Regions from separate parts of the Bradyrhizobium sp. USDA 3240 genome, predicted to be linked through region 1. Evidence: riboswitches for the same ligand, from Rfam matches in the RefSeq annotation. Region 1 holds a riboswitch; the other holds the start of a gene.
The links. Region 1 has a riboswitch for glycine ahead of ACVIGA_RS05125 (D-amino acid dehydrogenase). Riboswitches for the same ligand answer to the same signal wherever they lie in the genome.
Positions count from the first base shown of each region.

Region 2: linked by a shared signal. The riboswitch ahead of gcvT (glycine cleavage system aminomethyltransferase GcvT) and the one ahead of ACVIGA_RS05125 (D-amino acid dehydrogenase) in region 1 are both predicted to bind glycine.

Region 1 is NZ_JBSSGD010000002.1:934,635-950,276, reverse strand. Features, by position in the region: gene ACVIGA_RS05160 (amidase) at 1-181, opposite strand, end outside; gene ACVIGA_RS05155 (M20 aminoacylase family protein) at 174-1,346, opposite strand; gene ACVIGA_RS05150 (M81 family metallopeptidase) at 1,353-2,873, opposite strand; gene ACVIGA_RS05145 (ABC transporter ATP-binding protein) at 3,114-4,763, opposite strand; gene ACVIGA_RS05140 (ABC transporter permease) at 4,911-5,798, opposite strand; gene ACVIGA_RS05135 (ABC transporter permease) at 5,802-6,743, opposite strand; gene ACVIGA_RS05130 (ArgE/DapE family deacylase) at 7,006-8,322, opposite strand; gene ACVIGA_RS05125 (D-amino acid dehydrogenase) at 8,449-9,756, opposite strand; glycine riboswitch at 9,825-9,939, opposite strand; glycine riboswitch at 9,943-10,047, opposite strand; gene ACVIGA_RS05120 (M20/M25/M40 family metallo-hydrolase) at 10,139-11,269, opposite strand; gene ACVIGA_RS05115 (ABC transporter substrate-binding protein) at 11,539-13,158, shown strand; gene ACVIGA_RS05110 (hypothetical protein) at 13,240-13,560, opposite strand; gene ACVIGA_RS05105 (PilZ domain-containing protein) at 13,840-14,127, shown strand; gene ACVIGA_RS05100 (phospholipase D-like domain-containing protein) at 14,251-15,642, shown strand, end outside.
Region 2 is NZ_JBSSGD010000002.1:1,092,979-1,108,620, reverse strand. Features, by position in the region: gene gcvP (aminomethyl-transferring glycine dehydrogenase) at 1-797, opposite strand, end outside; gene gcvH (glycine cleavage system protein GcvH) at 820-1,185, opposite strand; gene gcvT (glycine cleavage system aminomethyltransferase GcvT) at 1,206-2,351, opposite strand; glycine riboswitch at 2,493-2,581, opposite strand; gene alaS (alanine--tRNA ligase) at 2,785-5,457, shown strand; gene ACVIGA_RS05925 (cyclic nucleotide-gated ion channel) at 5,469-6,716, shown strand; gene ACVIGA_RS05920 (DUF3455 domain-containing protein) at 6,811-7,311, opposite strand; gene ACVIGA_RS05915 (NADP-dependent isocitrate dehydrogenase) at 7,348-8,562, opposite strand; gene ACVIGA_RS05910 (alpha/beta hydrolase family protein) at 8,757-10,484, opposite strand; gene ACVIGA_RS05905 (TrmJ/YjtD family RNA methyltransferase) at 10,801-12,000, shown strand; gene ACVIGA_RS05900 (DUF1330 domain-containing protein) at 12,535-12,924, opposite strand; gene ACVIGA_RS05895 (hypothetical protein) at 13,106-13,300, opposite strand; gene ACVIGA_RS05890 (SDR family NAD(P)-dependent oxidoreductase) at 13,397-14,167, opposite strand; gene ACVIGA_RS05885 (thiamine pyrophosphate-binding protein) at 14,268-15,642, opposite strand, start outside.

The DNA of each region.
Region 1 (15,642 bases):
GCGCGCCTTCGGGATCGTACAGATACAGCGCCTTGATGTGCGGCTCCCAGGTCGCGACCTGGGAGATGATTTCCTCGAGCACTTCGGACGGCGAGAACTGCTTGGCACGGTAGCCGGCGAGCAGGTCGACGGCCGAGAGATCGTGCAGCGACGTGATGGCGTCCCCTTTCGGCTTATGCATGCGCACCTGCCGGCATACGTTTCTCGATGATGCGGGCGAACATGCTGGCGCCGATCGGCAGGATCTTGTCGTCGAGAACGTAACCGGGATTGTGCACGGGCACCGAACCGTCATGGCCGACCCAGAAATACGCGCCGGGAATGGCCTGCATCATGTCGGCGAAATCTTCGCTGCCCATCTTGGGCGTCGAGCGGGTGATCACCTTGGCCGGATCGACCACGGTGCGCGCGACTTCCTCGACGACGCGCGACTGCTCTTCCTGATTCACCAATACGCTGAAGCCGTCGCGGATCTCGACCGAGATTTCGGCGCCATAGGCCACGGCAAAGCCGGCGGCGATCTCGCGCATGCGCTTGCGGATCAGTTCACGGATCTCGTCGGAGAAGCAGCGCACCGTGCCGCACATCCAGGCTTCGCCGGGAATGACGTTGTAGGCCGACCCGGAATGGATCTGGGTGATCGACAGCACCGCAGCCTGCAGCGGATCGACGTTGCGGCTGACGATCGACTGCAACGCCTGTCCGAGCGTCATTGCGATCACCACCGCGTCCTTGGAGCGCTCCGGCATCGCGCCATGCGCGCCGTAGCCCTGGATCCTGATGTCGAAGAAGTCGGCTGCGGCCATTGCCGGGCCCGGCAGGATCGCGATCTCGCCATGGTTGAGGTCGGGCGCGTTGTGCAGGCCGTAGACCTCGTCGCAGGGGAACTGCTTGAACAGGCCGTCCTTGATCATGGCGCGCGCGCCGCCGAGGCCTTCCTCGGCCGGCTGGAAGATGAAATGCACGGTGCCGTCGAAATTGCGGGTCTCGGCGAGATAGCGCGCCGTGCCGAGCAGCATCGTGGTGTGGCCGTCATGGCCGCAGCCGTGGAAGCGGCCGGGGATGGTCGAGCGCCACTTCAGATTGGTGTTCTCTTCCATCGGCAGCGCGTCCATGTCGGCGCGCAGGCCGATCTTCTTGCTGCTGTTGCCCTTGCCCTTGAGCACGCCGACCACGCCGGTGCCGCCGAGGCCGCGATGCACCTCGATGCCCCAGCTCGTGAGCTTGTCGGCGACGATGCCGGAGGTGCGGACCTCCTCGAAGCCGATCTCGGGATGCGCATGCAGATCCCGTCTGATGGCGGTGAGTTCGTCGGCAAAACTGTCGATGCGCTCAATGGTCGGCATGGCTCTCTATCCGTTTGTGCGTGATGGGGAGGAGGGGGTGAACGTGGGGCCGTTAGGCTTGATACGAATGCCCGGTCGCAAATGTTTCCACGGCAGCGTGGCGGTATCGGCCGGCATGGCGCCGGGCGCAGCGCAGATCAGCAGTTTCTCGGCGATCGGCTCGAAATCGGCGCGGAAATGCACCGAGCTCTTGTTGACCAGGATCTTCTGCGCGGTCGGCTCGATGCCGACATAGCGGTACATCGACTGGTCGGCAAGCTGCGCCTTGTAGGAGCCGACGACGACGCGGACGTCGCCGACCCGCAGGCAGGCCGAGGGCCCCATGTCCATGTCGCGGCCGCCGAAATACGGGCCGGGCGCAACGAACTTGCCGTCGGAGAGCTGCTCGACCACGAAAGTCTCCCGGTACGGCGCGTCGCCGGGAATGCCGGACTTGCCGCCGAGCTCGAGCGTGACGGTGGCGCCGACGCCGGCCGTGTGCGCGGCCTTGGCCGATTGCGGGTCGTAGATCACGCCGGTTGCGGCACTCGCTCTGTTGCGCACCAGCGCGCGCAGCATGCCTGTGGTGTCGGAATCGCCGCCGGCGCCGGGATTGTCCTGGGTGTCTGCGATGATGATCGGCCGGCTCGCCGACTTCGCCAGTTGCATCGCCAACTGCACGCCTTCGTCGGGCGCATAGATCCGGCCGTCGAAATCGTCCTCATGGCTCTCGACCAGGGCGACGACCTTGTCGGCCGCCGCATCGGCATCGGCTTGGGTCCGGCCGTAGGCGAACACGCTCGGCCCGCAATCCCTGAAATCGGCGGCCGGAAAGCCCGGCGCAAACGACAGCGTCGGCACGGCGTCGCTCTCGAGGGCGGCGAGCTTTTGATAGATGCCTTTGGTGGGCTGGTCGTTGGTGCATTGCCAGCTGATCGGGATCAGGAACGGCAATTGCCGGAATGCCTTGGCAAACCGCTGTCCCGTTTTCAGCATCAGCGCCAGATGCCGGGCGCAGGCGCGGCCGGTGTCGGCCATGTCGACATGCGGATAGGTGCGGTAGGCGATCAGCGCATCGGCATGCTCGATCATCTTGGGCGAGACGTTCGCATGCAGATCGAGGCTCACCACCAGCGGCAGGTCCTGGCCAATCGCCTTGCGCACGCGGGCAAGGGTTTCGCCTTCGCCGTCGTCATAATGCTCGGTGACCATGGCGCCGTGCAGGTCGAGATAGACGGCATCGATCGGGCCGGCCGCGACGATGCCGTCGACCATTTCGGTCACGATCCGCTCGAACGCATCCTTGCTGACATGCGCCGACGGGCTGGCCGCCGCGAAAATCGTCGGCACCAGCTCCCAGCCATTGGCTTCGGCAGCCTCGACAAACCCGGCGAGGCCGACATTGATCTTGCGCATGACCTTGAGCACCTCGGCGCCATGCGTCATCGACGGCCAGCCGCCGCCGTGCACGAAGTCGTCATAGGTTGCCTTCGTCGGCGCGAAGGTGTTGGTCTCGTGCAGGAAGCCGCCAACGGCAATGCGGGTCATCAAGTTGGTCTCGATACGTTTCTTCGGTCGTGATGCGATCGGAACGGTTCGCGCCACGATCTCGTTGGTTTGAGCGTGTTCTTTCGGGAAGACCGGCGTCCACCTTCCAGGGCATGCCCTAGCGCGCGACGTTAAGCGTGTCGTCGCGCCAAGCGCAAGCCGGGGAGCACCTCCGGATTTGCATGCCCTATGGGCGTATTGAAAGGCCCAAAGGTACGTCGCGAGATTAAGTCTAAAGACCTAGGCCGTTGCCACGAGGCCTTCCGAAACCGGGCGGAAATTCGCAAAATCCCAGCCGCGCCCCGGTGCTGCTTCGAGCAGCGCACGGGTGTAGGCCTGTTGCGGATTGGTCAGCACCTCGGCCGCCGGTCCCTGTTCCACGACGCGGCCATGTTGCATCACGGCGACGTCGTCGCAGATCTGTGCGGCAACGCGCAGATCATGCGTGATGAACAGCAGCGCGATGCCGAGCCGCCGCTGGATTTCGTCGAGCAGATTGAGAACCTGCGCCTGCACCGAGACGTCGAGCGCGGACACCGCCTCATCCGCGACCAGCACGTCGGGATCGAGCGCCAGCGCGCGCGCGATCGCGATGCGCTGGCGCTGTCCGCCGGAGAACTGGTGCGGATAGCGCGAGATCGCGTCGGGCGGCAGGTGGACGAGCTCGAGCAGCTCGCGGGCCCGCGCCAGCGCATCCTTGCGCGGCATGCCGTAGTTGATCGGGCCTTCCGCGATGCTCTCGCCGACGGTGACGCGCGGATTGAGCGAGCGGTAGGGGTCCTGGAAGATGATCTGGATCTTCTGGCGATGCGGCTGCAACAGCCGGCGCGACAGGTCGGAGATCTCGCGGCCGGCGAGCCGCACTCCGCCCGAGGTCGGATCGATCAGGCGGACGATGCAGCGTGCGACCGTCGACTTGCCGGAGCCGCTTTCGCCGACAATGCCGAGCGTGCGGCCCTTGCGCAAAGTGAGCGTGACGTTGCTGGCGGCGGCGACCTCGCGGGCCTTGCCGTACAGCGACCGCTCCCGGTAGATCTTGCTGAGCTCGTTGGCTTCCAGCACCACGGGCTCGGTGGTGTCCGGACGCGGCGCGCGCGGCACGAGGCTCGGCACCGCGGAGAGCAGGTTGCGCGTGTACTCCATCGTCGGCTTGCGCAGCACGTCCTGCAGCGCGCCGGTCTCGACCAGCCGGCCATGGCGCATCACCGCGACGCGGTCGGCGATCTCGGCCACCACGCCCATGTCGTGGGTGATGAACAGGACAGCGGTGCCGTGGTCGCGTTGCAGGTCGCGGATCAAGGTGAGGATCTGCTTCTGGGTGGTGACGTCGAGCGCGGTGGTCGGCTCGTCCGCGATCAAAAGCTTCGGCTCCAGCACCAGCGCCATCGCGATCATGATGCGCTGGCGCTGTCCACCGGAGAGGCGGTGCGGATAGGAGGAGAAGATGCGCTCGACATCGGGCAGCCGCACATGCTCCATCATCGCCAGGATCTTCTGACGTCGCGCGCGGGAGTCGAGATCGGTATGGGCGCGCAGCACCTCGTCGATCTGGCGGCCGACCGGCACCACCGGATTGAGCGCGGTCATCGGCTCCTGGAAGATCATCGCCATCCGCGTCGCGCGCAATTGCCTTAGGCGGCGATCGCTCGCGGTGAGCAGTTCCTCGCCGACCAGTTTGACGCTGCCGCCCGACGGCACCAGTGTGCCCTTCTGCAGCAGGCCCATCGTGGTCAAAGAGGTCACCGACTTGCCCGAGCCGCTTTCGCCGACAAGGCAAAGCGTCTCGCCTTCGCTCACCTGCAACGAGAGGTCGTCGATGATGCGGTGCGCGTCCGTCTTGCGGCCGAGACCGACGACGAGGTTGTTGATGTCGAGGACGACGTTGGTCATGTCAGGGTCTCGTGTTGCGAGGAGGCACGATGGGTCCGTCACCGTCGTTCCGGGACGGTGCGCAAGCACCAGACCCGGAATCTCGAGATCCCGGGTTCGGTGCTTCGCACCGCCCCGGGATGACGGCTTCAATTGGCATCGAAGCCATCATTTGCCCTCACGCTGTTTCATGCGGGGATCGAGCGCGTCGCGCGCGGCGTCGCCGATCAGGTTGACGCTGAGAATGGCGATCGAGAGCAGCAGGCCCGGCCAGAAGATCAGCGACGGCTTGACCTGGAAATAGGCACGGCCCTCGGCCATGATGTTGCCCCAGGTCGGCGTTTCCGGCGAGATGCCGGCGCCGAGGAACGACAGGATCGCCTCGGTCAGGATCGCGGATGCGCAGACGTAAGTGCCTTGCACGATCAGCGGCGCGATCGTGTTCGGCATCAAATGCCGCCACATGATCTTCGGCAGGCTCGAGCCGAGCGAGATCGCGGCCTCGACATAGGGCTCCTCGCGCGCGGTTAGCACCACCGAGCGCACCAGCCGCGCCACGCGCGGGATCTCGGGGATGGTGATCGCGATCATCACGGTCCAGATGCTGGCGCCCGACAGCGACACCACGGCGATCGCGAGTAGGATCGCGGGGATCGCCATCAAGCCGTCCATCACGCGCATCATCACCGCATCGACCCAGCGGAAGAAGCCGGCGACGAGGCCGATCAAGAGCCCGATGGCGATCGAGCAGACGGCGGCGCCGAGCCCGATCAGCAGCGAGATCCGTGCGCCGTAGATGACGCGCGACAGCAGGTCGCGTCCGTAGGCGTCGGTGCCGAGCAGGTATTGCGCGCTCGACGGCTTCAGCCGCTGCGACGGCGTCAGCAAGAGTGGATCATGAGGCGCAAGGAGCGGCGCGAAGATCGCCATCAGGATGATCAGGACGAGGCAGATCGTCGCAACCGCGATGATCGGCGTCGACGCCAGGAAGCCGAACTTGACGCGGAACGGCCGGGTGACGGGGATAGAGGATTCGGGAAGGGTTTCGATCGCCATTGCTCAGTACCGGATGCGAGGATCGAGCAGGGTGTAGGCGAGGTCGATCAAGAGATTGACCGCGACATAGATACCCGATGTCAAAAGGATCATGGCCTGGATCACCGGATAGTCGCGCGCCAGCACCGCATCGACGGTGAGGCGGCCGATGCCGGGCAGGTTGAACACGCTCTCGGTGACGACGACGCCCGAGATCAGCAGCGCGAAGCCGGAGCCGATCACGGTGATGACCGGAACCGCGGCGTTGCGCAGCGCATGGCGCATCAGTACGCCGCTCTCGCCGATGCCCTTGGCGCGCGCGGTGCGCACGTAGTCCTCGCCCAGCACGTCGAGCATCGAGGCCCGCGTCATGCGCGCGATCAACGCGACATAGATGAAGGAGAGGGTGCAGGTTGGCAGGATGATGCGTTCGAAGAACGGACCGAAGCCGGCCGAGATGCTCTTGAAGCCCTGCACCGGCACCCAGCGCAGATCGATCGCAAACACCTGGATCAGCACATAGCCGATCACGAACACCGGCACCGAGAAGCCGAGCACGGAGAGCCCCATCACGAAGCGATCGATCCAGGTGCCGTGTTTCCACGCCGCGATCACGCCGAGCGGCACCGCCACCAGGATCGAGAGGACGATGGTGGCGAGCGCGACCGAGATCGAGGGCTCGAGGCGCGGACCGATCATTTCGAGGATTGGCTTGTTCGAGATCAGGGAGACGCCGAGGTCACCGTGCAGCAGCTTGGCGACCCAGGTATAAAACTGGATGTAGATCGGCTCGTTGAGACCAAGCGAGGTGCGGATGCGGTCGAGCTGTTCCGGTGTCGCATTGTCGCCGGCAAGAATTGCGGCCGGGTCACCCGGCGTCAGCCGCAGCAACAGAAACACGAACAGTGCCACCACGCCCATCACGGGAATGGCGGCGAGGATTCGGCGGAGGAGATAGCCGATCATCGCTGCTATCTCCTGCCGTCAGACGGTGCGAGGCGAAGGCTGGGCCGCATCATACTCATGGTGTCCCCGTGATGTGTCTCATGCGCTTCTGCGTCTTGTCTCAAGGCTAGCGCGAACGTGATGAATTTGCAGGCAAATACTGTGCCAATGGCGACGTCATATCAAGGCGCGGTTCAGGCCGTCGGAGCCTCCTTTGGTCTGAAGTTGCTATTTCGAATTGCACATGTCGCCATGTGCCACCGACCTGAAACGGGAAGTCTATTCACGCTTTCGCCACGCCGCACCAATTGGCGACGAACAGTGCGATGCTCTGCGTTGTCTTGCGAAGGCTGTCGAGCTCGACGCGTTCGTTGAACGCATGCGGGCCGATACCGTACGGACCGTAGCAAAGGGCAGGGATGCCGTAATCGACGCAATAGTAGCGGGTGTCGTTGACGGCGGTGGACAGGCGCTCCTGCATCGGGGCCTGGAATACGGAGTGATGCGCGGCAGTCAGCGCCGCTTCCGCTTCGCTGCCAGGCTCGCACACCGCCGCGTCTGCCTGAAAACCGCTCCACACGAGCTCGGCCGGATTGTCGGACAGAAAGTCGTCGGCCTTGTGCGCTTCGGTCAGGCATTCCTCGATGCCACGCATCGCCTGCTGCGGTGTCTCGCCTGGCAGGAGACCAAGCCGGCAATCCAGCTCGCACCACGCCGCGGTCGAACTGGCCCAATCGCCGCCTTTAATGATCCCGACGTTGAACTTGATCGGGTTCTTGACGCTGCGGAACCAGCTGTTGTCGAGCGCCCGGGCATTGAGCGCCTTGGTGTAATCCTGGAATGCGCGCACCAGGTGCATCGCCGACAGGATGGCGCTCGTACCGGCCTCGGAATAGGCGACATGCACCGGCGTGCCGCGGACGCGCAGTCGAAACCAGACGGCGCCGACCTGGGCGCGCGTCAGTGTGTGTCCGGTCGGTTCGGGAATCAGGCAGGCGTCGGCGCGATAGCCACGCATCAAGGTCGACAGCGCGCCGTTGCCGGTGCTCTCTTCCTCGGTCACGGTTTGCAGATGGACGCGTCCGCCCGGGGCATAGCCGGCGTCTCTGATAGCATCGAGCGCGAAGATCATTGCCGAGACACCGGCCTTCATGTCTTGCGCGCCGCGCCCGAACATCCAGCCGTCGTGCACGGCGCCCGAGAACGGCGGTTGTTCCCAAAGATCGGCGGGCCCCTCCGGCACCACGTCGATATGACCTTGCAGGATCAGGCTGCGTCCGCTGCCTTTGCTGTCGAGCGTCGCAACGACCTGCTGCGATCCGGCAAGGTCGATGCCGTCCATCGGTGCAGCCTTCGGATGACTCATCAGGTTGACGTCGGCAAGGCTGAACGTATCGACGTCGTAGCGGCGCTTTGCGAATTGCTCCGCCAGCCAAGCCTGTTGCGGCGCTTCCTGTCCGCGCAAGCTGCGGAACTGCACCATGCGCGACAGGAACGCGACCTGATCGTTGAAGTTTCGATCGACGGCCGCGCACAGCTCCGCGGCAATCTGATCCGGCTTGGTCAGCGTCTCACGCGTGTCCGCCACCCCAATGCGCATTGTCCCCTCCCGCGCTGAAGCGCTTTGCCCCATTGTGACGCTAGTCGTTGTCATGCGGTGTTTCTCTGCGAATTCCGACTTGGCTACACACAAATACGCTCATATTCTTCCTCGCCGGCCGGATAATTAGAGGAAAGCTGCGCGGGTGGTCTCGGTCGTATCGACCGGCGACGGCACCATCGAGGGCGTGACGAGGTCGCGCCAGTCATCGATCGCCCCTGCGACCATCTGCGCCGTCGCGGCGGACAGCGTCCAGCCGAGATGACCGTGGCCGGTGTTGTAGAACACGCCCGGAATCCGTCCGGCGCGAACCACCGGCATCATGTTCGGCATCATCGGGCGCAGGCCGGCCCATGGCACGACTTTCGACGTGTCGACACCGGGGAAATGCTGCCGCACCCAATCCACCAGCGGCTGGATGCGGTCGGCGCGAATGTCGAGGTTGAAGCCGTTGAATTCGGCCGTGCCGGCGACGCGGAAGCGGTCGGCGCCGAGCCGGCTGGTGACGATCTTCGCGGCTTCATCGAGCAGGCTGACGGTAGGCGCGGCGTCCCGGCTTTGCGGCGCATCGAGCTGCACGGTGATCGAATAGCCCTTCACCGGATAGACGTTGACGCGGTCGTTGAGCAGGCCGGCGAAGTGGCGGCTCGCGACACCGGCGCAAATCACGATGCCGTCCGCCTGCAACTCGTGTCGCGTAGCGACCTCAGCATCGTGCGAGGCGGTATCGTTCCAGCCGATGCGGAAACCGTCATCGCCGCGCGCGATCGCGTCGACGTCGGCTTCATGGACGAAGCTCGCGCCGCGGCGGATGCAGGCGTCGGCGAGGCCGCGCGTGAACTTGTGGATATCGCCGGTGGCGTCCGACGGCGTGAAGAAGCCGCCATAGCAGGTGGTCTGCAGCGCGGGTTCGATGCTGCGGATTTCGTCCGCCGTCACCGGCCGGCGGTCGAGCCCGCCTTGCTGCAGCAGCGTGTTAACGCGCAGGCCCGCCTCGAAGCCGGCCTTGTCGTGATAGACGTGCAGGATGCCGCGGCGTTCGAGATCGAAAGCGATGTTCTCGCGCTGGGCGATCGAGAACAGATGCTTGCGCGCTTCGATTGCGAGCCGCGTGGTCTCGATGGTGTTGGTGCGATAGCGGCCGATGTGGCCGACGAACTCGCCGATCCAGGAATATTTGTGCCAGCTCGGCTTCGGATTCATCAAGAGCGGCGCGTCGCTTCGAAGCATCCAGCGCAACCCCTTGAGGATGGTCGCGGCGCTGTTCCACACTTCCGCATTGCTGGCGGAAAGCTGTCCGCCGTTGGCGAATGAGGTTTCCATCGCAGCGTAGCGATGCCTGTCGAGGACAGTCACCCGGTAGCCGCGTTCGAGCAGGGCATAGGCCGTCGTCACGCCGGTGATGCCGGCGCCAATGATTGCGATGTGAGGCATGGTGGTCTTCAGGCTCCCGTGGGTTAGAGTCGCCGAACCACCGGTGAAACCGGCTGTTTCGACGCCCCATCTGTCACGGTACCTGAGAGCTTGATCCGCATTGGGCCTCGGCCCAATAGCAGACTATCCCCTTCGGTGGACGTCATGGCCGTTTCCATTTGGCCATGCCGTCTCTCTCCAGATCGTCCTGACGATACAGTCCTTTTGCCTGAGAGTTTCCGGGGCGGTTGCTCCGTCGGCGCCGAAGCACAACACGAATGTTGTCGCTTCGATCTCTCCCGCATCGTCGTGTTGGACGGCCGGACCGTAGGCGAAGCCAAAAAATTGGACAAGGCTAAATTTCGGTCCGGCAGTGCCAACGTGTTGTGCAGTGCAAATCGAGTTAATCGAGCGTCGCCAGCAGTGCCGCCAGCAGGCGGCCGCGCTCGGCGAGGCTCTCGACTTCGATATGTTCGTTCAAAGTGTGGGCGTCAGCGCCGCGAACGCCGAGGCCATCGAGGGTGGGGATACCCATCGCGCCGGTGAAGTTGCCATCAGAACCGCCGCCGGCGCTGCCGTGCGGCAAATCAAGACCCATATCGGCGGCGAGACGCTTTGCCTTTTCATAGAGCGCCATGGTGCCGGCATCCGGCTCCCACACCGGGCGCGTGACGCCGCGCGTCACCTTGAATGTCACGTCATTTGCCGTACCCGACAGCGCCAGCATGCGCTCGACGCCGCGGTCGAGATCGGCCTGGCGCTTGGCCATGCTGAGCGCTTCGCCGGTGCAGGTCGTTGCGACGCAATTGACCCATTGCCCGCCATGCACGATGCCGACCGAGAAGGTGCAGTCCTCGGTGGTCATGCCGTCGATGGCTATGATTTGCCGGGCCATTTCACGGATCGCGGAGCGGCCGGAGGACAACGTCGCGCCGGCATGGCTCGGCTTGCCGACAGCTTCCAGATTGAAGCGTGCGATGGCGTAGCGGCCGGTGACGACGCCGTTGTTCGGCCGGCCGGGCTCCGGGACCAGCACGTATTTGTTGCGTGCGGCTTCCGCCTCGATGATGTCGCGCGTCGACGGCGTGCCGACCTCCTCGTCGGGCGTGAACAGCACCGTGATTGGCAGCGGCGTCGTAAAGGACGCGCGCGCCAATTGCCGGATCGCCTCGATCGACAGATAGTTACCGCCCTTCATGTCGAAGATGCCGGGCCCGAAGCACTTGTTGCCTTCGCGCCGCCACGCCAGCTTCTCGATGGTGCCGACCGGATGCACGGTGTCCAGATGGCCGGCGATCAGGATGCCGGGCTGACCTTGTTTCGGATGGGGAAAGCGGGCGCGGACGCAGCCGGCAAAGCCCTGGCGTCCCGCGATGCGTTCGATCGTCGCATCCATCACCGCCATTTCGCGCGCGGCGAGGTCGAGCATGCGCTCGACCGCGGCCGCGTCCCATGTCGGGCTCTCGCATTCCACCCAGTTGCGCAGCCCCTGCAGCATCGCTTCGGAATCAAAAGGAAGATTGGCGGGGTTCATGTCTTTTCTCTCTTGTTGTTTGTTCGCGCCGATACGGGTTCGCGTGCCGTACGAAAAGCTCGGAAGACGCGTTTGTAAAGTCAAATGCGCTGCACCCGCCGCTCATTCGTTCGTATACGTTTGATCCTGCCCAAAACCGATTGACGCGCATTGCGCTTGATGCAAGTCTCGATTTCACAAGCCATACAGCATGTTAGTTCGCCTAAATAACGAACCGCATGCATAACGAATAAGCCGGCTTTGACCAGTTACACGTCAGGAGAAATTGCATGTTGCCTATCTCGCGTTGGAAGCACCGCACGCTAGCGGCTGCGTTGACGGCGCTAGCGTTGTCGTTCGCGCCGCAGGAATTGTCGCTTGCACCGCAGGCCATGGCCGCGGGCAAGACCATCACCGCGGTGATGCATTCGGATCTGCGCGTCATCGATCCGATCCTGACCACGGCGTACATCACGCGAGACCATGGCTACATGGTTTTCGACACGCTGGTGGCGACCGACTCCAACTTCAAGATCCAGCCGCAGATGGCCGACTGGAAGGTATCCGACGACAAGCTCACTTACACGTTCACTTTGCGCGACGGCCTGAAGTGGCACGATGGAACGCCGGTGACTGCCGAAGACTGCGTCGCCTCGCTGAAGCGCTGGGCCAAGGTCGACGGCATGGGCCAGAAGCTGATGGACTTCACGGCGAGCCTGGAGGCCACCGACGCGAAGACGATCACGCTGAAGCTGAAGGAGCCCTACGGCCTGGTGCTGGATTCGATCGGCAAGCCGTCGTCGCGCGTTGCCTTCATGATGCCGAAGCGGCTGGCCGAAACCCCGCCGGACAAGCCGATCCCGGAGCAGATCGGCTCGGGCCCGTTCAAATTCGTTCAGGCTGAATTCCAGCCGGGCGTGAAGGCGGTCTATGTCAAGAACACGGACTACGTGCCGCGCAAGGAGCCGGCGAGCTGGACCGCGGGCGGCAAGGTCGTGAAGGTTGACCGCGTCGAGTGGGTCACGATGGCCGACGCGCAGACGGCGATGAATGCGCTGCAATCCGGCGACATCGATTTCCTGGAGAACCCGTCGTTCGACACGTTGTCGATCCTGGAAGGCGACAAGGACCTGAAGGTCGAGACGCTGAACAAGTTCGGCTTCCAGACGCTGGGCCGCATGAACTTCCTCTATCCGCCGTTCGACAACATCAAGGTTCGCCAGGCGGCGCTGATGGCGATCAACCAGAAGCAGGTGCTCGACGCGCTGGTCGGCAATCCCAAGTATTACAAGACCTGCGTCTCCTTCTTCATCTGCGATACGCCGTTCGCGTCCGAGGTCGGCGGTGAGACGTTGTTGAAGGGCGGCGACATGGCGGCGGCCAAGAAGGCGCTTGCCGAGTCGGGCTATGATGGCACGCCCGTCGTCATCATGGCGCCTGGCGATGTCACCACGCTCAAGGCGCAGCCGGTTGTTGTGGCCCAGCAACTGCGCGACGCCGGCTTCAAGGTCGACCTGCAGGCCACCGACTGGCAGACCGTGGTGACCCGCCGCGCCAGCCAGAAGGCGCCGAAGGATGGCGGCTGGAACATGTTCTTCACCAACTGGGTCAGTGCCGACGTCTCCAACCCGATCTCCAACCTCTCGATTGGCGGCCAGGGCAAGAATGGCGGATGGTTCGGCTGGGCCGACGATCCGAAGATCGAACAGCTGAAGGACGCCTTCGTTCGCGCGCCGTCGCTCGACGAGCAGAAGAAGATCGCGGCCGATATCCAGAAGGAAGCCTACGAGCAGGTCATCTACATTCCGCTCGGTCAGTATCAGGGTCCGAGCGCCTGGCGGAAGTCGCTGTCCGGTGTGCTCGATGGTCCGGCGACGCCGATCTTCTGGAATGTCGACAAGTCCGAGTAAGCTTGCAGCTTGACGCAATACGAGTGGCCGGGACTTGTCCCGGCCATTTTTCGTTTCGCGCCGTCTGCGCGACGGCGTTCCTTAATTGCCGTGGCCCGATTTCGCGTTGCTCGTGCTCGACAGGCTCGAGAGCTGGGTCTGTCCGACGCTGGCGCCGTTCATCCAGACCATTGCGCCCGCGGCGAACGCCAACAATCCGCACGCCACGACCGCGCTGCGAATCCATCGCCGGTAGATCGCACGATCGTTGGGCGTCGCATCGAGGAATCTCTGTGCGTTGAGCCCGTTGCTGCAGTGAGCCGCGTCGTCGCTGTGCTCGAGGATGGAAGCACCGTGATCGGGCGCGGTATTGCCGACAATCTGATTGCGACTGGCAATCCGATTGCGATCCGCAATCGTCATCGCCTATCTCCAACTCATTGATTTCGAAATGTGACGGCCGCGAAATGTGCGGCCAGAATTTTCCAACGGGCCGACACTACCACAGTCAGCGATCGCGGCATGTGAAGCGCGCCACAGTAGAAAGACACGATGAGGTGATGCGAGACCACGATGCCGTGCGCATCTGCCCAGCCCGCTGGCACGTCCTGGCATACCAATTCGGTTGGCGGCGGCTTAAGGTTCCTGTCAGTATTGGATCGTAACCTGACCGCCAGTCTGTGTACCTACCGCGACGGGCCCATGGCCGACGACGATAGCAGGCCCGCACCGGCCAGCGCGCAACAGCCAATGCCGACCGAGCAGCGCCGTGCCGGCGCACACCGCCGCGTCCTCAAGTCGGGAGCGATCGAGTTCGGCAATGAAGTGATCGCCTGCACGGTCCGGAATCTCTCGCCTCAGGGCGCCTGCATCGAAGTGAACTCGCCGCTGTGGTTTCCCGACCGCTTCACTCTCGCCGTCGACGGCCAGCGGTGGCCATGCCGCATCGTATGGAAGAAGCAGAAGCGGCTGGGACTGGCGTTCGAGTAGGGCTCGATGCCCGGCGTCCGCTCCGCGCCGATTTGCACGAAAAGTTGTCGTCTATTTCACAAACTACCCAAGGTTAGCGGAGTATTGTCCGCCGGGCCGATACCCAGCCTCGGGGAAATTGCGATGACAATCAATGTCAAGGCTTACGCGAACGCCGATGATATCCTGATCGCCTGGCAGCCGGACACCTGGTCCAACGACTGGGTCGGTTTCCAGCTCGAGCGGCGCAACAATATCACGCAACAGACGACCGTGCTGTCGAACCGCATTCCGCCGAAGCCCGGCGAGAAGCCGGTGGCGGACGCCGGCATCTCCTCGACGCAATCGCCGTTCCGGCGCTGCATCTGGACCGATCACAGCGTCGTCGACACCGACAATGTCTCGTATCGCGTGACAGCGATGAAGAGCGCCGCGAACGGGACGTTCACGCCCGATGCCGCCTCGGTGTCCGCCTGGACGACGCCGGCGGTCGCTTCCGGCGATGCGGGCGGCGGCTTGTCGGCCTATTTCAACCGCGGCACCCTGATGTCCCAGATCGTCAGCCGCTTCGTGAAGGGTGATGCGTCCGACGACTCGCTGCGCAATTTCGTCAAGGGCCTGTCCGACCCGGCCAACCAGGCGCGGCGCTACCTTTCGGGCGATGCCCTGCACGAGATCCTGGCCTTCCTGCACGATGCCGATCTCCGCGGCAGCCAGATCCATGCAGCGATCTACGAGATGAATGACGAGGAGCTGGTCGGCGCGCTGAAGCCGTTCGGCAGCCGCGGCAACGTCCTGCTCGGCAACGGCAGCGCGACCAAGCCGAACATCGCGGGCGAGCTCAGCGGCGCCGGCCTGACGGTCAAGCATCGCGATCTGTCGAATGCGGGCAGGTCGTCGCCCAGCGTCCACAACAAGTTCGTGGTCGAGAGCGACGCGCACGGCAACGCGATCCGCGTGCTGACCGGCAGCACCAACTGGACCACCACCGGGCTGTGCACGCAGCTCAACAACGTGCTGATCATCGAGAATGCGGTAATCGCCAAGCGCTATCTCGATCAGTGGGGCAAGCTGGTCGCTGCCGGCAACGCCATGCCGCCCGCGCTGAAGACGTCGAATTCCACTCCGACCAGCGACAGCAACATTTCGGTCTATTTCGCCGCGACCAACGGCGAGGCGGAATTCAAGCCGGTGCTGGACCTGATCAAGAACGCCAAGGACGGCGCGCTCTTCCTGATGTTCATGCCGGGGCAATCGCCGCTGCTGGATGCCCTGCTGGACCGCGCACAGCAAAACGACGTCTATGTTCGTGGCGTGGTGTCGACCATGATGCCCAGCAAGAACGGCGACATCGTTTCGGTCGGCGGAGAAGTCGTCAAATCGGGCGCGCCGCAGCAATCCTTTCATGACGACGTCCAGCTGCCGCATGGCGTGAGCGCCACCAACGAACCTTCATGGGCAGACGTCGAATTCAGCGTCCAGCAGATCCGCAACGCGGGGATGATCGCGATCGTTCACTCCAAGACCATCGTGATC
Region 2 (15,642 bases), 160 kb from region 1:
GCGATGTCGGCGCCGAGCTCACCGGGTGAGGTCAGCAGGGCCAGCGACAACAGATCCGCCGCGACGATCGCAAGCGCGCCCTTGGCGCGCAGCGATGCGATCGCCGGCCGGAGGTCGCGCACCGCGCCCGTCGTGCCCGGATATTGCAAGAGGGCACCGAGCACGTCGGCCTTGTCGAGCTCGGTCAGGGGATCGCCGACCACCAGCGCCCAGCCCAGCGGCGCGGCGCGCGTGCGCATCACCGCCAGCGTCTGCGGATGAACTTCCTTGTCGACGAAGAACACCTTCGCTTTCACCTGCGAGTGGCGCTCGGCGAGCGCCATCGCTTCGGCGGCCGCGGTCGCCTCGTCGAGCAGCGAGGCGTTGGCGACGTCGAGGCCGGTGAGATCGCAGATCATGGTCTGGAAGTTGAACAGGGCTTCGAGCCGGCCCTGGCTGATCTCCGGCTGATACGGCGTATAGGCGGTGTACCAGGCCGGGTTCTCCAGGATGTTGCGCTGGATCACCGCGGGCAGGATGGTGCCGGAATAGCCCTGGCCGATCAGCGAGGTGAACACCTGGTTCTGCGTGGCGAGCTCGCTCATATGCGCGAGCGCTTCGGTCTCGCTCAGTGCCCGGCCGAGATCGAGCGGCGCCTTCTGAAGGATCGACGCCGGCAGGGTCTCATTCATCAGCGCCTGCAGGCTCGCGGCGCCGACCGTTTCCAGCATCGCGTTGACGTCGCGCGGTGACGGTCCGATGTGGCGGCGGGCGAAATCGGTGGCAGCTTCGTTGATCGGCTTGAAGGGCGCGTTCATGACGTGGTCCTCGGCTTGATCCTCAGGCGGTGTGCGCGGCGTAGGCGGCCTCGTCCATCAGGCCGCCGAGCTCGCTCTTGTCGGCAATCTTCAGCTTGAAGAACCAGGCCTTGCCGCCGGCATCCGAATTGACCAGCGCGGGCTCGGCCGCGAGCGCCTCGTTGACCTCGACCACGTCGCCGGTGATCGGCGCGTAGACGTCGGAGGCGGCCTTGACGGATTCGACGACGGCGGCGGCCTCGGCCTTCTTCAGGCTGCGGCCGACCTTGGGCAGTTCGACAAACACGACGTCGCCAAGCTGCGATTGCGCGTAATCGGTGATCCCGATCGTGGCGACGTCGCCCTCGATGCGGAGCCATTCGTGGTCGGACGTGTACAGCGTCGTCATGGGGATCGATCCTTTGGCGTTTAGCGTTTGTAGGTATTGGGAACGAAGGGCGTGGCGGCGACCTTCAGCGGTAGCCGCTGGCCGCGCACTTCGGCAAAAACGGTCGTGTCGAGCGCGGAAAGCGATGTCGGCAGATAGCCCATCGCAACCGGTGCGTTGAGGCTCGGGCCGAAGCCGCCCGAGGTCACCTTGCCGATCTGCTCGGTCGAGGTCGGATCGGCAAACAGCATGGCACCTTCGCGCACCGGCGCGCGGCCGTCGGGCTTCAACCCGACGCGGCGGCGGGAAGCGCCTTGTGCGAACTGGGTGAGAATCTTGTCGGCGCCGGGGAAGCCGCCGGCGCGGGCGCCGCCACTGCGGCGGACCTTCTGCACCGACCATTCCAGCGCGCCTTCGACCGGCGTCGTCGTGGTGTCGATATCGTGGCCATAGAGGCAAAGCCCGGCTTCGAGCCGCAGGCTGTCGCGCGCGCCGAGCCCGATCGGCAGCACGTCGGGATTGTCCAGCAGCGCGGTGACCAGGGCTTCCGCCTTGTCGGCGGGCACGGAAATCTCAAAGCCGTCCTCGCCGGTATAGCCGGAGCGCGAGACGAAGCAGTCGATGTCGGCGACGCGGCGCGGTCCGGCGTCCATGAATTTCATCGAACTGACATCTGGGCAAAGTTTCGCCAGCGCCGACTCGGCTTTCGGCCCCTGCAGCGCGATCAGCGCGCGGTCGGCCAGCGACACGATCTCGCAAGCTTCGGAGAGATGCGCGCGCAGATGCGCCTCGTCCTCGGCCTTGCAGGCGGCGTTGACCACCAGAAACAGGTGATCGCCGAAATTCGCCACCATCAGATCGTCGAGCAGGCCGCCGTCGTCGTTGGTGAATTGCGCGTAGCGCTGCCGTCCCGGCGCGATGCCGACGATGTCCTGCGGCACCAGTTTTTCCAGCGCGAGTGCCGCGTCACCGACCTTACCGGATTTGGCCTTCAGCACGAGCTGTCCCATGTGGGACACGTCGAACAGGCCTGCGTCCTTGCGGGTGTGCAGGTGCTCCTTCATCACGCCGGCCGTGTATTGCACCGGCATGTCGTAGCCGGCGAAGGGCACCATCTTGGCGCCGCGCGCCAGATGCAGCGCGTGCAGCGGGGTCTGTTTCAGCGGAGAGGTTTCGCGCGCAAGCATCACAGGGCCCTCGCGGTTCCCGCCGGGGACCTATTTCCCCTTGAGAAACCTGCAGAAAGCCCCATCTGTCGCTGTGCCTGAGAGTATTATCCCGTCGGCGGGCGCGTCGGGGAGAACCCCAGCGCCTCTTTCCAGATGTCAGACGTCACGCGGTCCTTTTGCCTGAGAGTTTCCGGGGCGGTTGCTCCTTCGGCGCCGGCGGTAAGGCCGGTCTCTCCCGACGTGACGGGGTAACAGGTAGGTAGAAAACACGGCGCCACCAAGACTGTCAACGCAGCTGCAACAACTATCCAATGGGCTTTGTGCTGCCGCGGCAAGCCCATGATCTGCCTGCACAGTTTCTGGACACCGCAGCTGGCAATGTCTAAAAGCGTTCGGCCGGAAAATGACGCCTTTTTGCGGCTGGCCGGCCCCTTTTTCCGATTGGATGAACATGAGCAGCGTCAACGACATCAGGTCGACATTTCTGAACTTCTTCAAGGAGAACGGCCACGAGATCGTGGCGTCGTCGCCGCTGGTTCCGCGCAACGACCCGACCCTGATGTTCACCAATGCCGGCATGGTGCAGTTCAAGAACGTCTTCACCGGCGTCGAGAAGCGCGGCTATCAGCGCGCCACGACGTCGCAGAAGTGCGTCCGCGCCGGCGGCAAGCATAACGACCTCGACAATGTCGGCTACACCGCGCGCCATCTCACCTTCTTCGAGATGCTCGGCAACTTCTCGTTCGGCGACTACTTCAAGGAGCGCGCGATCGAGCTCGCCTGGAATCTGATCACCAAGGATTTCGGGCTGAAGAAGGACAAGCTGCTCGTCACCGTCTACCACACCGACGACGAGGCGGCCGGTTACTGGAAGAAGATCGCGGGGGTCTCGGATGACCGCATCATCCGCATCCCGACCTCGGACAATTTCTGGGCGATGGGTGATACCGGCCCGTGCGGTCCGTGCTCGGAGATCTTCATCGATCGCGGCGAGCATATCTGGGGCGGACCTCCGGGCAGCCCGGAGGAGGATGGCGATCGCTTCCTCGAATTCTGGAATCTGGTGTTCATGCAGTACGAGCAGGTGACGAAGGAGGAGCGCGTGGCGCTGCCGCGTCCCTCGATCGACACCGGCATGGGGCTGGAGCGCATGGCCTGCATCCTGCAGGGCGTCGAGAGCGTGTTCGAGACCGATCTGTTCCGCCATCTGATCGATGCGGCCGCTTCGGCCCTCGGCCATGGGCCGAACGCGCAGAACGTGGCGTCGTACCGGGTGATGGCCGACCATCTGCGCTCCTCGGCGTTCCTGATCGCGGACGGCGTGCTGCCGTCGAACGAAGGCCGCGGCTACGTGCTGCGCCGGATCATGCGCCGCGCGATGCGCCACGCGCAGTTGCTCGGCGCAAGCGAGCCGCTGATGCATCGTCTGGTCTGGGCGCTGGTCCGCGAGATGGGCCAGGCCTATCCGGACCTGGTGCGCGCGGAGAAGCTGATCGAGGAGACGCTGCAGCTGGAAGAGACCCGCTTCCGCAAGACGCTGGTGCGGGGACTATCGATCCTCGACGAGAAGAGCGCCGGCCTCAAGAAGGGCGACATGTTCGACGGCGACACCGCGTTCACGCTGTACGACACCTACGGTTTCCCGCTGGACCTGACACAGGATGCGCTGAAGTCGCGCGGCATCAGCGTCGACCAGGCCTCGTTCACCGACGCGATGAACCGCCAGCGCGAGAAGGCGCGCGCCTCCTGGGCCGGCTCTGGTGAGGCGGCGACCGAGACGATCTGGTTCCCGCTGCGCGAGAAGCTCGGCGCAACCGAATTCCTCGGCTACGAGACCGAGAGCGCGGAAGGCGTCGTGACGGCGCTGGTCAAGGACGGCGCCGAGGTTGACGGCCTCAAGGCCGGCGAGAGCGGCGCGATCGTGCTGAACCAGACGCCATTCTATGCGGAGTCCGGTGGTCAGGTCGGCGACGTCGGCATTCTCACGGGCGAGGGCGTCAAGTTCCGCGTCACCGACATGCAGAAGAAGGCCGGCGACCTGTTCGTGCATGTCGGCACGGTGGAGCAGGGCACGCTGAACGTCGGCACGGCCTTGCAGCTCGAGGTCGACCACACGAGGCGTTCGTCGATCCGCGCCAACCACTCGGCGACGCATCTGCTGCACGAGGCGCTGCGCCAGGTGCTCGGCGATCACATCGCGCAGCGCGGTTCCCTGGTCGCGCCCGATCGCCTGCGCTTCGATTTCGTGCATCCGAAGCCGATCACGCCGGAAGAGCTCGCCCGGGTCGAGGACATCGCCAACGACGTCGTGCTCGAGAATGACGAGGTCACGACCCGCATCATGGGTGTCGACGATGCCCGCGAGGCCGGTGCGCGCGCGCTGTTCGGCGAGAAATACGGTGACGAGGTTCGGGTCGTCTCGATGGGCAAGAGCGCCCGCGAGCACGGCCAGAACGCGCTTGGCTGGTCGGTCGAGCTCTGCGGCGGCACCCATGTCCGCCGCACCGGCGATATCGGCCTGATTTCGGTGACCGGCGAGAGCGCAGTCGCCTCCGGCGTCCGCCGCATCGAGGCGCTGACCGGGCATCATGCGCGCAAGCACGCCAATGATACCATGACGCTGGCGAAGGCCGCGGCGGCCGAGCTGCGGACCTCGATCGAGGACGTGCCGGCGCGCATTGCAGCCCTGATGGAGGAGCGCAAGAAGCTCGAGCGCGACCTGTCGGATGCCCGCAAGAAGCTCGCGATGGGCGGCGGTTCGTCGTCGAACGGTGCCGCCTCCGGCGTTCGCGAGGTCGGCAACGTCAAGCTGCTCGCACGCGCGGTCGAGGGCGTCGAGACCAAGGACCTGAAGAGCCTCGTCGACGACGGCAAGAAGCAGATCGGCTCCGGCGTGGTCGCGATCGTCGGCGTCACCGAGGACGGCAAGGCCGGCATCGTGGTCGGCGTAACCGCCGACCTGACCTCGCGCTTCAACGCGGTCGAGTTGGTGCGCAAGGGCTCCGAGGTGCTCGGCGGCAAGGGCGGCGGCGGCCGGCCCGACATGGCGCAGGCCGGCGGCCCCGACGGCGCCAAGGCGGACGCCGCGCTGTCGGCAATTGAACAAGCGATGGCCGGCGCCTGACGGAGAGGCTGATCGTGGCGACGGCTCCGCTCAAGCCCACGATCAGCGATCCCGGGCTGCGCGAGCGTCTCTACGAGCTGCTCGAGCAGGACCACCTGCCATATTCGGTCGGCTCGCGCTTCGTCCGGCTCGTCGTCGCGATCATCACCGTCGATGTGCTGGCCGCGATCCTGGCGTCGGTGCCGGAGATCGATGCGCAGTTCGGGTGGCTGTTCACAGCGATCGAGATCGCCGCCGTTATCGCCTTCGCGCTGGAATATGCCGCGCGGCTCTGGAGTGTGGTCGGCCGCTCGCTGCGCGACATGACGCCGTTGCAGGCACGGCTGGAATACGCCTTCTCGGCGCTCGGCGTCATCGACCTGCTCGCCTTCCTGCCGTCGGCCATCGCGCTTGCGATCGGTGACAAGACCGCGCTGGTGCTGTTCGGCATGCTGCCATTCCTGAAGCTGGTGCGGTATTCGACCGCGATGCGCTCGCTGCTGGCGGCGCTGCATGCCGAGCGGCGCACGCTGTTCGGCTGCGTCGTGATCCTGACCGGTGCGGTGCTGCTGTTCGCCGCGCTGCTCTATGCCATCGAGCACAAGGTGCAGCCGGACAAGTTCGGCACCATGCCGCAGGCGATGTGGTGGGCGATCGTGACGCTCGGCACCGTCGGTTACGGCGACGTCGTGCCGGTGACGCCGCTCGGCCGCATCGTCACGGTGGTTGCGATCGTGGTCGGCTTTGCGATGATCGCGCTGCCCGTCGCGATCGTCTCGACTGCGTTCGCCGACGAGGTGCGGCGCCGCGACTTCGTCGTGACCTGGGGCATGCTGGCGCGGGTGCCGCTGTTCTCGCACCTCAACGCCGCCGACATCGCCGACATCATGCGGCTGTTGCGGTCACAGACCATCGAGGCAGGCGAGGTGCTGGTGCGGCGCGGCGATGCGGCGTCGTCGATGTATTTCATCACCGCCGGCGAGGTCGAGATCGACCTGCCGAGCCAGCGGGTGCGGCTTGCCGACGGCGCGTTCTTCGGCGAGATCGCGCTGCTCCGGCGGACCAACCGTTCCGGCACAGTGACGATGCGGAAGACCAAGCTGCTGCTGCTCGATGCGCAGGACTTCCATGCCCTGATCGAGCGGATGCCGGCGCTCGCCGCCCATGTCAGGGAGACGGCGGAGGTGCGGCTCGCCGATCCGCTCACCGCCGGTGGTGACCTTGCCGCCAGCGAGATCGCCCAGGCGCCGCACGAGACCGACGGCGGCATCCGCGACTAAAGCCTCGTTCCGATCAAATCGGAACGAGGCTTTAGATTCCTCTTTTGACGCGTTTTCTTCACGTGAACCGGTACCCACTTCGCTTGAAAACGCTCTAGTCGCGGCGCAGGAACACGTAATCCGCCGAATACGCCGCGCTCTTCAACGCGCCTGATTTGTCGCAGGCGCCGCTGACTTCGCCGCCCGAGGTGTTGATCCGCTGCACGGTGGCGACGCTCGTGAGCAGGCCGTTGCCGCGGTGGGCGATCACCTCGAGCTTCAGCCAGGGAATGTCAGCTGACGTTGCGCCGGGCGCGCTGCCAGCGGTGCGGGCGGTCACGGCGCTGCCGTCGACATGCTCCCAGTTCGGGCCGGCATAGTGCCGGCCGACGGTGCGGCCACCGGCGATTAGGGTGGCGACTGGTTCGCGGAACGACCAGGCGAACTTGCCGTCGGTGACCGGCTTGCACTCATAGACCTGCACGCCCTCGGCATGGACGGTGAGGACCGCGGTCTCGTCGGGCGCCGCGACGACGTCGGGCAGGGGATCGGCAGCGAGTGCCGCCGATCCGGTCAGCAACAAGGATGCGAGCGTCACCCGGCCGAGAAGGGTCATGGTCACGCTCGCTATTGTGTCCGGAAACAGCGGCCGTCAGGCCGCCATCGCCTTCCCGAGATTGTCGGCGACCTTGTCGAGGAAGCCGGTGGTCGAGAGCCAGCGCTGGTCGGCGCCGACCAGGAGCGCGAGGTCCTTGGTCATGTAGCCCTCTTCGACGGTCGCGACGCAGACCTTCTCCAGCGTGGTGGCGAACTTCGCCAGCGCCTCGTTGTTGTCGAGCTTGGCACGGTGGGCGAGGCCACGGGTCCAGGCGAAGATCGACGCGATCGAGTTGGTCGAGGTCTCCTTGCCCTTCTGATGCTCGCGGTAGTGGCGGGTCACGGTGCCGTGGGCGGCTTCGGCTTCCACCGTCTTGCCGTCCGGGGTGAGCAGCACAGAGGTCATCAGGCCGAGGGAGCCGTAGCCCTGGGCCACGGTGTCGGACTGCACGTCGCCGTCATAGTTCTTGCAGGCCCAGACATAGCCGCCGGACCATTTCAGCGCCGAGGCCACCATGTCGTCGATCAGGCGGTGCTCGTAGGTCAGGCCCTTGGCCTCGAATTCCTTCTTGAACTCGCGGTCGTAGATGTCCTGGAAGATGTCCTTGAAGCGGCCGTCATAGACCTTCAGAATCGTGTTCTTGGTCGAGAGGTAGACCGGGTAGTTGCGCAGCAGGCCGTAATTGAGCGAGGCGCGGGCGAAATCGATGATGGAGTCGTCGAGATTGTACATCTCCATCGCGACGCCGGCGCCGGGCGCCTTGAACACTTCCCGCTCGATCACGGTGCCGTCTTCGCCGACGAACTTCAGCGACAGCGTGCCCTTGCCCGGGAACTTGATGTCGGTGGCGCGGTACTGGTCACCATAGGCGTGGCGGCCGATGATGATCGGCTTGGTCCAGCCGGGAACCAGGCGCGGCACGTTCTTGCAGATGATCGGCTCGCGGAAGATCACGCCGCCGAGGATGTTGCGGATGGTGCCGTTCGGCGACTTCCACATCTGCTTCAGGCCGAACTCCTTCACCCGGGCCTCGTCGGGGGTGATGGTGGCGCATTTGACGCCGACGCCGACCTTCTTGATGGCTTCGGCCGCGTCGATGGTCACCTGGTCATTGGTCTCATCGCGGTATTCCATGCCCAGATCGAAATAGAGCAGTTCGACATCCAGGAACGGGTTGATCAGCTTGTCCTTGATGTACTGCCAGATGATCCGGGTCATCTCGTCGCCATCGAGCTCGACGACGGGGTTGGATACCTTGATTTTAGCCATGACGGGGAGGCCCTCTTGGGAACGGCGCGCTTTTGACGGCGGGGGTGGAAAATACGCCTGCGCTATAGCACCGCCCGCGGACGGGCGGAAGCGCACCGGTTATGCACTTTCAGCCCATCTTTTCACCGAGAACCGCCATTCTGACGGCGGCTCTCGCTCCTTGTCCTGGGCGGGTTTTCCTCGCCTGGACCCCTCTAAAACGGGACCTGCGTCGCGGTCCCGGCCACGATGTACCAAGTCACGAACAGGCCCGCGATCAGAGCCCCCGGCAGGCTCGATCCGGTCCGCCGCCAGGTGAAGGTCGCGATCACGCCGACGATCGCCAGAAGCGGCACGAACTGGATCGCGACAATGGTCGAGAGCGGCACGAATCCAGGGTCCGGGATCGGGTTGAACAGGTTACCGGTCAGCCATAGCGTGCCGTATTGCAGCACCAGCAACACGATGAAACCGAGCGTCAGCGCCAGGATGTTGGTCAGATAGAGCGCGCCGCGCGGCGCGCCCATGGTCGAGAAATTCCGGTGCAGCACGTGCAGCGCCACCACGAAAAATGCCGTGAACGGAATCAGATAGATCAGGAAGATGAGGAATTGCTTCGCGCTCATCAATTTGAGTGCGACGATCCAGAATCTGAAGTCGATCTTGAAGGCGAGGTCGGCGAGCCAGAGCGCGGCGTAGCCCACCGCAACCGAGGCCACCGCGATCACGACGGATTGACCGACGAGGCCGGCCCGGCTGGTGCGCTTCGGGGCGAACCACATCAGGGCCAGCGTGATCAGGCCGTTGATGACGGCCCAGACCAGGATCTGGTTGGTGATGCCCTGTGGCAGGAACGCGCTCGGGGTCACGAAGGCGCCGCCCAGCGCAAAGGCCGGGTAATAAGTCAGCGCCGGGATGAAGGCCGACAGGATGAACGCCGTGGTCCAGCGCCGGCCTTTGGCGGCCTCGTGCGGCGGCATGGTGCCGTCGGCAACCGCCGGCAGCCGCAGGCGGGAGAACATCGGTGCCTCCAGCAACTCGTCGAACGTCCCGATCATGAGCGCCACGAAGCCGATCAGCGCGATCAGGGTGCCGAGCTCCTTGCGGAACCAGATCTGGTCGTCGACCGGACGAGGGGTGCCGCCCTTCAATGTCTTGGCGAACCAGTCGAGGCTGTAGCCGATCGCCTCATGCGAGATGTGCTCGGCAGGATGGGTCATCGCGGGGGTGTACAGCACTCGCGCGGTGCCGTTGGCCGGATCGCCATACACCTTGCCCGGCTCGACCGCGCCTTGCGTGCCGAACAGCGCCCAGAGCTTCGGGCTCTTGGTGACGTCGCGGGCGAGGTCGACGCCCCACATCAGCTCGGGGAATTCCTCGTACTGGGCGAACACCAGCGCAGTGTTGCGCGGCCATGTCGCGGTGCCCTCGGCGGCGAACGGCTTGCCGGTCGACGAGCCCTCCAGCACCATCGATTTGTAGTCGTTGGGCTGAGCTGCGGCAGCCGCCAGCACGGTCCAGCCACCCATCGAATGGCCCTCGAGCCCGATGTTCTCCTTATCGACGAAGGGCAGGCTGCGCAGATAGGCAAGGCCGTCAGGTCCGCCAAAACCGTTGGCGAAGGAGGGCGGGTCGCTATAGCCGTGGCCGGTCTGGTCGAGCGCCAGCACCACATAGCCGCGGCGCGCGAACTCGATGGCGAAGCCGTCCTGGGTCTCGCGCGAATTGATGTAGCCGTGCACGGCGAGGATGCCGGGTGCCGGGATCTGCGGCGTCGCGTTCGGCGGGACGTAGAGCAGGGCGCTCATGGTGTTGCCCTTGGCGCCCTTGAACCTGACATCCTCGATCCGGATGCCGCCTGCGGTCTGCGTGAGGTGGGCGAGCAGGCCCCCCGCCACGATCAAGACCACGCCCACAATCGCCAGCGTCCATCTGCCCCGCATCGTCGTCCCCCAGTGCTTCGACCCAAGTGCCTCGCCGTTCAACCGGCGTCTCAAGCGTGCCTTTACAGCTTCGCTTTGGTTGTGGTTGATAGCCTATCCGAAGGCCAAGCGCGCGCAAGCGGCAGTCCTCGCTTCCTGCGATTGGGATTCCGATTGAGGATTCGCAAACGCCGCTAACCCTGTTATCTCCTTGGAGAAAATGGTCCCGCGCAAAACCGGTGCAAAGCTGGTTGCGCCGCCCTGCATGAGAGTTTGAATCAGCCGCTTCGGAAGCTGATTCAAAATCTTCAGACGTTGAATCAGAAAGTGAAGTGAGATGTCCGGCACCGACAAGACCAAGGCAGGGCACGACCTTGCCGGTCCCGTCGTCATCCTGGTCGAGCCGCAGCTTGGCGAGAACATCGGCATGGCCGCGCGCGCGATGGGCAACTTCGCGCTGACCCGGATGCGCATCGTCAATCCGCGTGACGGCTGGCCGAACGTCGCCGCGCAACGCGCCGCCGCCGGCGCCGACCACATCATCGGTTCCGTCGAGTTGTTCGACACGGTCGAGCAGGCGATCGCCGATCTCACGCTGGTGTTTGCGACCACCGCGCGCGCCCACGATCAGGCCAAGCCGGTGGTCGGGCCCGAAGGCGCGGCGAACGAGATCGTCAGCCATGTCGCATCCGGCGGCGGGGCCGGCATCCTGTTCGGGCGGGAGCGCTCCGGCCTGACCAATGACGAGGTCGCGCTCGCCAACCGCATCATCACCTTTCCGGTCAATCCGGGCTTCGCCTCGCTCAACCTCGCCCAGGCGGTGCTGCTGATGGGGTACGAATGGTTCAAGCTCTCGACCGCGGGCGCGCTTCCCTTCGCGATGCCCGAGCGGTCCGAGCCGGCCTCTCAGCACCAGATGCAGGCGTTCTTCGACAACCTCGTCGCCGAGCTCGACAAGGTCGAGTTCCTGCGGCCGGCCGAGAAGCGCGACACTATGCTGGTGAACCTGCGCAACATCTTCACCCGGATGGACCCGACCAAGCAGGACATGCACACGCTGCACGGCGTGGTGATGGCGATCGCCGAGGGCCGCAAGGGCCCGGCCAAGGGCGGCGTGCTCGACGGCGCGCAGGCGACGCGTCTGCGGGCGCTGCTCGCCGAGCAGGGGCAGGGCGGTGCCGCCGCCGACAATTCCAGCACGGTGCGTGGACTCGCCCGGCTGCTCCGCCGCAACCCGACCGACGCCGAGCGGATCCTGTGGCAGGCGCTGACGCGGGACCGCCGCTTTGCCGGCCAGTTCAAGCGCCAGACCCCGGTCGGCCGCCACATCCCCGACTTCGTCTCGTTCGTGCACCGGCTCGCGATCGAGTTGGTCAATCCGAACGAGAGCGACGCCATCGGCACGGACCGCGCCAATCGCCGCGCCTGGCTCGAGGCGCGCGACTATCGGGTGGTCGACGTGCAGGCGGTCGATGTCGAGCGCGACCTCGACGGCGAGCTGGCGCGGCTGGAGGGGAGTTTGCAGCAGGAGCGGTGAGCTTTCGCCGGCTGAGAGTCTAATGGCGTCGAGATCGACCGCGGGCCTCTCCACACGTCGTCCTGGCGAAAGCCAGGACCCATAACCACCGCATTCGGTGATGAATGGGATCGCGGCCCCAGCGTCGCGCAACAATTGAGACTTGGGGCAATGGGTCCTGGCTTTCGCCAGGACGACACTGAATGTGGCATTGCCGACATCCTCAATCGTCGTCCCGGCGAAGGCCGAGACCCATACTCCGCGGCCGGTGTTGTGAACGGGACTCGCCGTTGCAGTATCGTTCAGCAATGAGCATCTGTGGTTATGGGTCCCTGCATTCGCAGGGACGACACCGAATGCGTTATGCGGTCCGCGAGTCACACATCTGTTCGAGTCTTGCTCTTCGTTCCGACCTCTCATTGAGCAGAGGGTGCAGGGAAAGCCGGGTGCCTTGCAACGGATCGGTCGATTGCGATCGGACCCGGCTAGACTTGGCACCATTTGAAAAGTAGCGGGGCTTCGGGCGGCGGGCCGGGCCCGCCGCCTTTCGCGTCGTCATTTCTGCTCGACGCCCTCGATTCCGATTGCACGGAAGCTGGCATATTTGTTGCCGACGTCTGCCTCGAGCTGGGTCTGCGTGGCACCGAACGCCTTTAGCGAGTCCATATCGGGAAACTGGATCAGCACCACGCGATTTGGTGGCGGCGCCCCGTTCATGGTGATCGTCTTGTTCAGACCGCCCGCGAGGTATTTGCCGCCGTGCTCCCTGATGTTGGCTTGCGCCTTCGGCAGAAAATCCTTTGCGTAGCCGTCCTGATCCCTGACATCGATTTCCGCAACCGAGTAAGCGGGTATCTTGGCCTGCGCGTACAGGACGCTGCCGGCGCCGACGCCCAGAACAAAGCTGGCGATTGCAGCCGTTGCAATCTTGGAAACAGACTTCATTGCCATTGTCCTCCCTCGTCGCGTGCGCGGACGCCGGGGCGCACGCTGCCCGGTTCGAAATCGGCAGCGCCACAGCAAGCGGGAAAACGCGTTCTTATCGCCGGCGATCTGTATGATTTCGTACCGTCATGCGTGATGCAGGACGTACAATCACAATCATCCTCAGTCAGGGCCGGATGGTTCAGCTTTCCACGACGAATGGCGAGGCACTAAAAAGGGATTGATCCAAATCCACGATGATACGGCTCTCGCCGTTCAACCGCGTAGGCAAGCCGCACTTGACGCGCAGGCGATCAAGCGTATCGCTCTCAATTCGCGTTTGGAAGATGCCAAACCCGGCCAAATCGTTTCCACAAATTTCCAGGCTCGCACTCACGCGTCATAGCCAGACAACGGGACGATTGCAGATACGGACTTGTTTCGCCCCGTCGCGGTCACGCCCCGACGGTTCCTGTCGCCTCTTTCGCAAAGCTCAGGCAGCGCTGTAGCCGCCGTCGACCACTTGCGATGCGCCCGTCATGAACGACGCCTTGTCCGAGCACATCCAGACCACGGCCTCGGCGATTTCCTCTGGTACCCCAAGGCGACGTGCGGGCACCTTGGCGATGATTTCGTCGTATCGTTCGTCCATCGTCTCCTTGGTCATCGGCGTCTTGATGTATCCGGGATTGACGCAATTCACGCGGATGCCGTCCTGGGCGTATTCGATCGCAGCGGACTTGGTCAGCCCGACGACGCCGTGCTTGGTCGCGACATAGTGCGCCGACGTGGCAAGGCCGACCAGCCCGGCGATCGAGGCGGTATTGACGATCGCGCCGCCGCCGCCCTGCTTGAGCATCTGCGCGACCTCGTACTTCAGGCACAGGAACACGCCCATCAGATTGACCGAAAACATCTTCGCCACCGAGGGCTGCGTGAGCTCATGGATGCGTTGGCCGGGCGGGCCGACGGAGCGCCCGGCCACGCCGGCATTGTTGAACGCGCAATCGATGCGCCCGAACGCCGATACCGTGCGGGCCACCATGTTGGCGACATCGGCCTCGTCGGTGACGTCGCCCTGGATCGCAATCGACTGGCCGCCTGCGGCGTTGATGAGCGCGACCGTCTGTTCGATGCCGTCCTTTGACAGGTCGGACACCGCGACGCGCGCGCCTTCGCGCGCCATGGCAATCGCCGTTGCCCGGCCAATGCCGGAGCCGCCGCCCGTCACCAACGCAGCCTTGCCGTCCAGAATGCCTGCCATCAGAAGCTCCTCCAGCTTTTTATTTGAGCATGATCTCCGCGCAAACGCGTTCCGCGTTTGTCGCGAGGGAAAACCGCTGCGCACTTTTCCGGATCATGCTCTAGCGCTTGCCTTCGAGTGCGATCTCGACGAGGTACGGGCGCTGCGCCGCGACAGCGTTTGCGACTGCACCGGCGATGTCGTCCGCCTTTTCAACCCTGACCGCCTCGACGCCCATGCCGGCCGCGAGATGCACGAAGTCGAGCGCGGGGCCGGTGATGTCCATGTTCTGGTAGGGATGCTGGGTGCCGGCTTCGAAATTCTGCCGCCAGACGTCCACATTGTGCTTGAGGATGCGGTACTCGCGGTTCGCGAGCACCACGAACACGATCGCAAGCCTGTGGTGCGCGGCGGTCCACAGCGCCTGGATCGCGTACATCGCCGAGCCGTCGCCGGAGATCGCGACAACCGGACGGTCCGGCATTGCGACCTTGACGCCGATCGCGCCGGCAAGACCCTGGCCGATGCCGCCGCCACGTCCGCCGAAATAGTCGCCGAAGCCGCGATAGTCAAAGGCGCGGGCGAGATCGAGGCTCGCGGTGATGCTCTCATCGACGATGACCACATCATCGGGCAGGCCGCGGCGCAGTTCGGCGGTGGCGCGCGGCATCGAGCTCGGCTCGCGGTTCCAGCTCTTCTCGACGCGCGCGCGATAGGCTTCCTTCTCCTTCGCCTGCAGTTCGGCCAGCGCAGCATTGCGGTTTTGCGCAGCCTGCCTGAAGTCCGCGCTCGCCTTGGCGCGTAACGCGTCGGTCAATGCACTGATGCTGACCGCGATGTCGCCGACAATGCCGGCATCGAGCCGGTTGTTGAGCGCGAGACGCTCAGCCGAGGCCTCGATCTGGAGCACGGAGGCGCCGTGGGGAATGTGGCTATCAGGCGCAAACCAGATGTCCTCGAAGAAGGGACCGCCGACGAGCAGCACGAGATCGGTCTCGCCGAGTGCCTTGCGTACCTGCCGGGCGTCGCCGGGGAGCGACTGACGATAGCTCGGATGATGGGTCGGAAAGGGCGCGTGATGCCGCAACCCTTCGAACCACACGGTGGCACCGATCGTCTCTGTCAGTGCCACAAGTGCCTGCTCGCCGCCCGAGCGCGCCACGTCGTCGCCGGCGATGATGGCCGGATTCTTCGCCTTCAGCAGCAGCCCGACCAGAGCCTCGATGCCCGCCGGATCGGGGCGTGTCGATCGCCACAGATTGTCCGGTGTCGATGCATCGACCGCGGTCTCCTGTTCCAGGACGTCGATCGGGAGCGATACGAACACCGGCCCCTGCGGCGCATCGGTCGCCACCTTGAACGCGCGACGCATGATCGGTGCGATCTCGTCGGCGCGCTCGATCTGAACGCTCCACTTCGTCACCGGTGCTGCCATCGCAACGAGGTCGTGGCCGAGCAGCGGATTGTTGAGCCGCATGCGCGTGTCCTGCTGACCC